2 regions of the Exiguobacterium sp. s101 genome follow, and region 2 is predicted to be linked to the other one. Evidence: predicted binding sites of a transcription regulator. Region 2 holds the regulator's gene; the other holds the start of a gene.
The links. The regulator NrdR, encoded in region 2, represses ribonucleotide reductase genes. The targets are predictions, from matches to a motif close to AACACNATATATNGTGTT.
Positions count from the first base shown of each region.

Region 1: the regulator NrdR is predicted to act here: its motif matches at 1,696-1,713, upstream of KNO76_RS00245 (anaerobic ribonucleoside triphosphate reductase).

Region 1 is NZ_JACSKX010000001.1:51,043-54,469, forward strand. Features, by position in the region: gene KNO76_RS00245 (anaerobic ribonucleoside triphosphate reductase) at 1-1,685, opposite strand, end outside; gene KNO76_RS00250 (formate/nitrite transporter family protein) at 1,877-2,707, opposite strand; gene KNO76_RS00255 (50S ribosomal protein L25/general stress protein Ctc) at 3,035-3,427, opposite strand, start outside.
Region 2 is NZ_JACSKX010000011.1:72,837-76,263, reverse strand. Features, by position in the region: gene KNO76_RS10440 (glyceraldehyde-3-phosphate dehydrogenase) at 1-125, shown strand, start outside; gene speD (adenosylmethionine decarboxylase) at 358-744, shown strand; gene KNO76_RS10430 (hypothetical protein) at 857-1,228, shown strand; gene nrdR (transcriptional regulator NrdR) at 1,241-1,708, shown strand; gene KNO76_RS10420 (DnaD domain protein) at 1,749-3,101, shown strand; gene dnaI (primosomal protein DnaI) at 3,106-3,427, shown strand, end outside.

The sequences.
Region 1 (3,427 bases), on a different contig from region 2:
TCTAACCCGCAATTCCCGCAACGGTCGACCGGATGATTGATGGAACCATAGCCGATGTCATGCTGACGCATCAAGCGGACAATCGATTCTACCGCTTCCGCATTGTGGGCGAGAGAACCGTCGACCTCGACATATGAAATATGCCCAGCGTCACATAACGCGTGATACGGTGCCTCAATCCGAATTTTCTCACGGATGGATACAGACTGATAGACCGGCACATGGAACGAATTCGTATAGAAGGCACGATTGGTGACACCTTCAATCATCCCGAACTCTTCCTGGTCTCGCGTCACAAATTTACCTGACAGTCCTTCTGCCGGTGTCGCAAGCAACGAAAAATTTAAATCGTACGCTTCGGCTGCCACACGCATTCGATTGGCTAGATGGGTGACGATGTCGAGACCGATTCGTTCCGCCTCACGCGACTCGGCATGTGTACTACCTGTCAACACCTTCAGCGTTTCGGCGAGCCCGATGAAGCCGAGTGAGAGCGTTCCTTGTTTCAATACGTCTCGGACTTCATCTTGCATATGTAACTGCTCACTTCCACGCCAGACACCTTGTGTGTAGAGGAATCGGAATTCTTCAGCGCGACGCGTGCATTGATAGTCGAAACGTTCGACCAACTGTTCGATGCCGATGTCGATATATCGGTTGAGAATGCGGTAAAAGTCAGTGAGCGACTCCGAGACAAGCGCCATTTTCACTAAGTTGAGTGTGGAGAAGGAAAGATTGCCACGTCCGATTGACGTCTCCTCCCCGTGCCGGTTTCCCATGACCCGAGTGCGGCAGCCCATATACGCCACCTCTGATTCATGCGTCCCATCGTAGTATGACGCGTTGAACGGGGCATCGATGAAAGAAAAGTTCGGGAAAAGCCGTTTGCCCGTGACGCGACACGCTTCACGGAAAAGATCGACGTTCGGATCGTCCTCGTGGAAGTTGATGCCTTCTTTTACTTTAAAGATTTGAATGGGAAAAATCGGGGTCTCTCCATTCCCTAACCCACGTTCCGTGGCACGTAGCAACTCCCGAATGAGGATGCGTCCCCACTTTGAGGTGTCCGTCCCGTAATTGATTGAGACGAAGGGCACTTGCCCGCCACCTCGTGAATGCATCGAGTTCGCATTGTGGATGAACGCTTCACACGCCTGATACGTCGCAGAGATAGTTTCTTCTTCCGCGAGTTGCTCCAATTGCACATCGTCCCAGTCAACAGGCAATGATTGGAGTCGGCTCAGTTGGCGCTCATATGTCTTCTCGACATACGGTGCCAAATCGACGTCAAACATCGGGAACGCCTGTCCCCCATGCTGCATATTTTGATTCGCTTGAAGGATGATGGACGCGAGTGCCATGGCGGAACGAATGTCTTTTGGTGACCGAATCGTTCCATGCCCCGTATGGAATCCATCTTTTAATAATTGACCGAGTGGAATTTGACAACATGTCGTTGAGCCTGTGATGTAATAGTCGGCGTCGTGCACGTATAGATAGTTCTCACTTACGGCCTGTTTTGATTGCTCCGACATTAAATACGTCTGCGACAGTTCTTTAGACACTTCTGAAGAGAGTCGTGCTAATTTTCCGAGCGGGGACTTTCCGTCCACGTTCGCATTTTCCTGCACTAAGTCTTGGTCTGGTAAGACGCAGACGTCCTCATACAACTGCAATAATTTCAAAACCTATCACCTCACTATATATGGATTTTAAACATTTAAAATTGTTTTTAAAATCCTATATATAGATTATGACACGTATTTTTCTCGATGGTCACGAGTCGATATTGTGACAGTTTATCTGTGCCTTTACGACAAAAAAGAGCCTCGTCTTCGATAAGACAAGGCTCAACGTTATATGTGATAAACGTCATTTATTTAGCAGCTTTTACGACTTTTAATTCGACTTCTTCCTCGAGTTCTTGTGCCTCACGGAGACCTTTCGAGTTAAGCCATGTATAGATGGCTCCCATAAAGAGGGCACCGCCGATAATGTTACCGAACGTCGCAGGAATCAAGTTGTGAATCGCACCTGCCATGCTGATCGTCTCAGGATGTGGAACGACGAGCGTCAAGGCGAACAAGACGAAGTTGGCAATGACGTGGTCGAATCCTGAAGCGAAGAAGACCGCGACAAGGAAGATCATCGAGAAGATTTGAGCGAACTCATTTTTCATTTGTTTCGGTAAGAAAATAGCGAGACAGACCATCCAGTTACAGAAGATGGCGCGGAAGAAAATTTCGACCGTCGTATGATGCATTTTCCCCTCAACAACGGAGAACAACCAATTGTTCATGCCAAGTTCTTGGATGACGCCAGTCGGTGCTAGTAATAATGCGAAAAGGATGCCCCCGAGTGCGTTTCCGACGAAGCAGAGCAACCAGACGAGCATCGTATCACTGAGCGTCGTATAACCGCGAAGTGTCGACGTCGTGAAATACATCGTATTCCCTGTGAACAACTCGGCTCCCCCATAGATGATCATGACGAGCGCGATCCCGAACGAGAAGCCCCCGATGAGTGTCGTGAACGGAGATTCCGCTAAATACATACCGTTAACGACTTTCAACGTAAAGATTGAAGCAAAGCCGATGAAGATCCCGGCTAACATTGCCCGTAAAAAGTATTCCATTGGACGATAATGAATCATTTGCGAGGAAGCCTGTGCTTTTTTCCGTAATGATTCGAGTGCATGGATTTCCATTGATGCCATGTCACAAACCCTTCTTTCTGAATAATTAAATAGGAAAGTATCAGTTCTAATATGTGAAATCATTAACAATATAAACTGTACAGTCTCTGTTGGCAATCACTTCTAGAAGGAATTGACAGAGTGTTCACATCGTAATCGTTTACATATGGCGGATTTGTGACAAACAAAAATGTTAGTGTAATTTGGAATCTGAAAATCGGTTGCTCAAAAAATGTTCAGTAAACAGAGCTGCTTCATAAACAGAGGAGCATCGCCCCATCTCGGGACGATGCTCCTCTCAATTGAGTCGTGTCATTATTACAGACACAGACGTAACTTTTATTCTTTATCCTCAGTCGATTCTTCTGTTTCTTCAGAAGATCCTTCTGAAGCTTCCCCTTCAGTTGAAGCTTCTTCCGTCTCTTCTTCCTCAGAAGCAACCGGCTCATTCACTGATGCGATATGCATGTCTGACTCTGAGACAATCGTGTACGATTTGTCTTTCGGAAGGTCTGCTACCGTCACCGAGTCACCGATTTCGAGATCAGTTACATCGAGTTCGATCCGTTCAGGAATGTTGGCAGGTGTCGCTGCGACCGTCACTTTGTAGAGCGACTGGGCGAGGTATCCGCCTTCTTTGACGCCTTTCGCGTCACCAACAAGGATGATATCCGCTTCGACTTCTGTCTCTTCATCCATCTTCACAGCCATGAACTCAACGTGTTGATAGAA
Region 2 (3,427 bases):
GAGGGAACCATGTTAAAGTGCTCGCTTGGTATGATAATGAGTGGGGGTATTCATGCCGTGTCGTGGACTTATTAGACATGGTGGCTAGCTATCTACAAATTGGACAACGAGAAACACACGTATAAAAAATATTACGAAGAAAAAAATATTTCTGATTTTTTTTAATCAAATGTCTTGTAACGACGTCCTAAACACGTTACACTCAGTTTCGTGAACTTCAATTGGTCTGACAAACGCAACTTAAAGGGTTAGGACCTCTTAGGACTAACTTTCCCCCGTGGTTGTGGGCGATTCAGGCACAAAGTGAGTGATCATCAACTACTTTGAGACCATTGATGTAAAGGGGGATCCACTAATATGGATACTATGGGACGTCACATTATTACAGAACTTTGGGAGTGCAATCCCGACAAATTAAATGATATCGACTACATCGAGCGTTTGTTCGTCGATGCTGCTCTTCGTTCGGGCGCTGAAGTCCGCGAAGTCGCATTCCACAAATTTGCGCCGCACGGCGTGAGTGGAGTCGTCATCATTTCAGAATCACACTTAACGATTCACAGTTTCCCTGAACATGGGTACGCGTCAGTTGACGTGTTCACATGTGGAGATCGAATCGATCCGGCTACGGCATCGCAGTATATCGCCGAAGGCTTGGATGCAAAAGTACGTGAAGATGTTAAACTTGAACGTGGAATGGGACCAATTCGTGTTCCTGAAGCACAAGTTGCATTAACTAAATAATTCTGAAGAACCTTTTGAGGCTGGCCGTTTAACGGTCAGCCCTTTTAAATGTTTTGTTGTCGCCTTAATTTTGATATGCTTAACGTATATAACTCAAGCGTTGAGGTGAATTATGGGACTGTTAGATAAGTTACAAACACATATTGAAACGAAAGACACTCATAAAAACGAGTCATTACAGACACGCTACTATGCGGCATCTCCGAATGCCATCATACAGTGGCTAGAAGAACTCATTCAATCAAAAGGTCAGTCGGTACGTCGAATCGATACGAACCGTGGAGAACTTTCATTCATCGGAGAAGGATGGGATGGACTCGTCACAATCGTACAAGTTGACGGGGGGCGTACAGCGGTTGACTTCACACTGAATCGTGAACAGCGCCTCGGTGTAGACCTTGCACAAATTGTATCTCACTACTACGAGGCACTCTCACAGCAATTCCCGCTACGTGCTATAGGAAATAAAACTGTCGAACGATAAGGAGGCTTGAGCATGCGTTGTCCGAAATGTGATCACAATGGAACGAGAGTGCTCGATTCCCGACCGGTGCAAGACCATTATTCGATTCGGCGTCGTCGTGAATGTGAAAAGTGCGGCTATCGGTTTACGACATTTGAGACAGTCGAACAGACACCTCTCATTATTGTAAAGAAAGATGGGAATCGTGAAGAGTTCAGTCGTGAAAAAGTACTCCGCGGGATCATTCGGGCGTGTGAAAAACGACCGGTTACCTTAGAGCAACTTGAAGGAGTTGTGACAAAAGTAGAACAGCAACTTCGAGCCCTCGCGCAGTCGGAGATTCCGAGTGAGCAAGTGGGGGAGCTGGTGATGAATGAACTGGCGCGTGTAGATGAAGTCGCATATGTTCGATTTGCCTCAGTTTATCGCCAATTTAAAGACATCACGGTGTTCTTTAAAGAACTTGAAGATTTAATGAAGCAAGAAAATTCGACCAACTAAAGGGCGGCCTGCTGGTCGCCCTTTTTCAAGGGAGAGAGCCATGGAGAAAGAACGTACAATTTTTGGGACAGACGAACTATTGATTATGAGTACAGGTCTTGTCGACCGTGAATCGTATCAGTCCCTCTATCACCTATATCAACCGGTTATCGGGGTGAAGGCGCTCGCGCTTTATCAGACGCTATGGAGCGAATTGAAGCCCGGTAAAATGAAATCGAACTATATGTCACACAGTGCATTGTGTGAGATGTTAGAGTACTCAATCAATGAATTGACCGATAGTTTATTCCGGCTAGAAGCAATCGGATTAGTACGTACCTACAAAACGAAAGATGCCCGATTAACTCAATATGTTTATCAGTTGCGAGTTCCGCTCGCACCGCACACGTTTTTAAATGATGGGCTGTTATCAAGCTTCCTTTTTTATAAAGTTGGAGAAGTGCGTTTTAAGCAACTGCAAGGACGTTTTACAATCGACCCATTGCCGGCCGGTATCGTCGAAGTAACGAAAGACTTCAATGAAGTGTTCGACGTCAAAGGAGTCAATCACCGGGCGTTCACTCAAAAAAATTACGAAAAACCGGATCGTGCGAAGATTGAAATTAACTATTCGTTCGATATGGGCATTGTGAAAAAACTGACGAATTTCCCAGTTGGCTTTTTTACAAAAAAATTAGATGAAACAATTACGAAACTTGCGTATGTTTCTCAACTCGATGAAGAGACGATGGCTGAGATGTTGAAAGAATATTTTGTCCACGAAGCATATCTTCCGCTCAGTGAACAAGAAAAACGGGACGGCTGTCGTCAAATGGTATTGCAGCTGAAGAAGAAACAGACCCGTCACCGAAAAGAGAAAACGGTGGAACTTGAGGAGACGAAGTTTGGGGATCTTCATGACCCAGAGGTGATGGAGTCCGCGCACCCTCATCAATACGTGTCTACTTTACGAAAGACGCCACAACTCTCTAAAAGTGACGAGCAGTTAGTCATCGAACTTGTCGATACACTCGGTCTCGCTCCGGGTGTCATCAACGCGCTCTTCTATTATTGCATTGAAGTGAAGAAGCAGACTCGTCTGAACGAGAACTACGTCCTTCGCATTGCGACAAGCTGGAAGACAGCAGGCTATACGAATGCGAAAGAAGCGCTAGAGCGTGAAGAGACACAAGATGCACTGATTGAGAAGAAACAGCAAAAACGAGAAAATGGGCAACGAACGACTGTTGGGTCACGTCGTAAGAACCAACAAGGAGACATGCCGAAGTGGCTCGAGGATGAAGCGAAACAACAACGGTCTTACGATCAGGCAAGGAAGAAGGAACTCGAATCGTCTGTCCCAGATGATGCGGAGCTTGTGAAACTATTGAATGAATTGAAAGAGAAGGGGTGAGGGGATGGAACGAATCAACCAAGCGCTGTCTCAGTTGATGAATCGAAAAGAAGTGCGTGAGGCGTATGAGTCGATTCGCAAACGAACTTTAAATCACCCGGGTGTGATTGCTTTTTTAAACGCTCATCCTGAGTTAGAGGAGAAAGCGATTGAAATCGGATTCACGAAACTGAGTGAGTATGCTGAACAGATGGATGGCAAAACGTTCATCGACGAACAGGCTGTCATCCCGGGTCATCAACCTGTGCTTTATGTCGATTTAGGGCAGATTGCGATTCGTTACGAAGAAACGGTCGCCCATCGGCAAGCAAGACGACAAAAGGAGA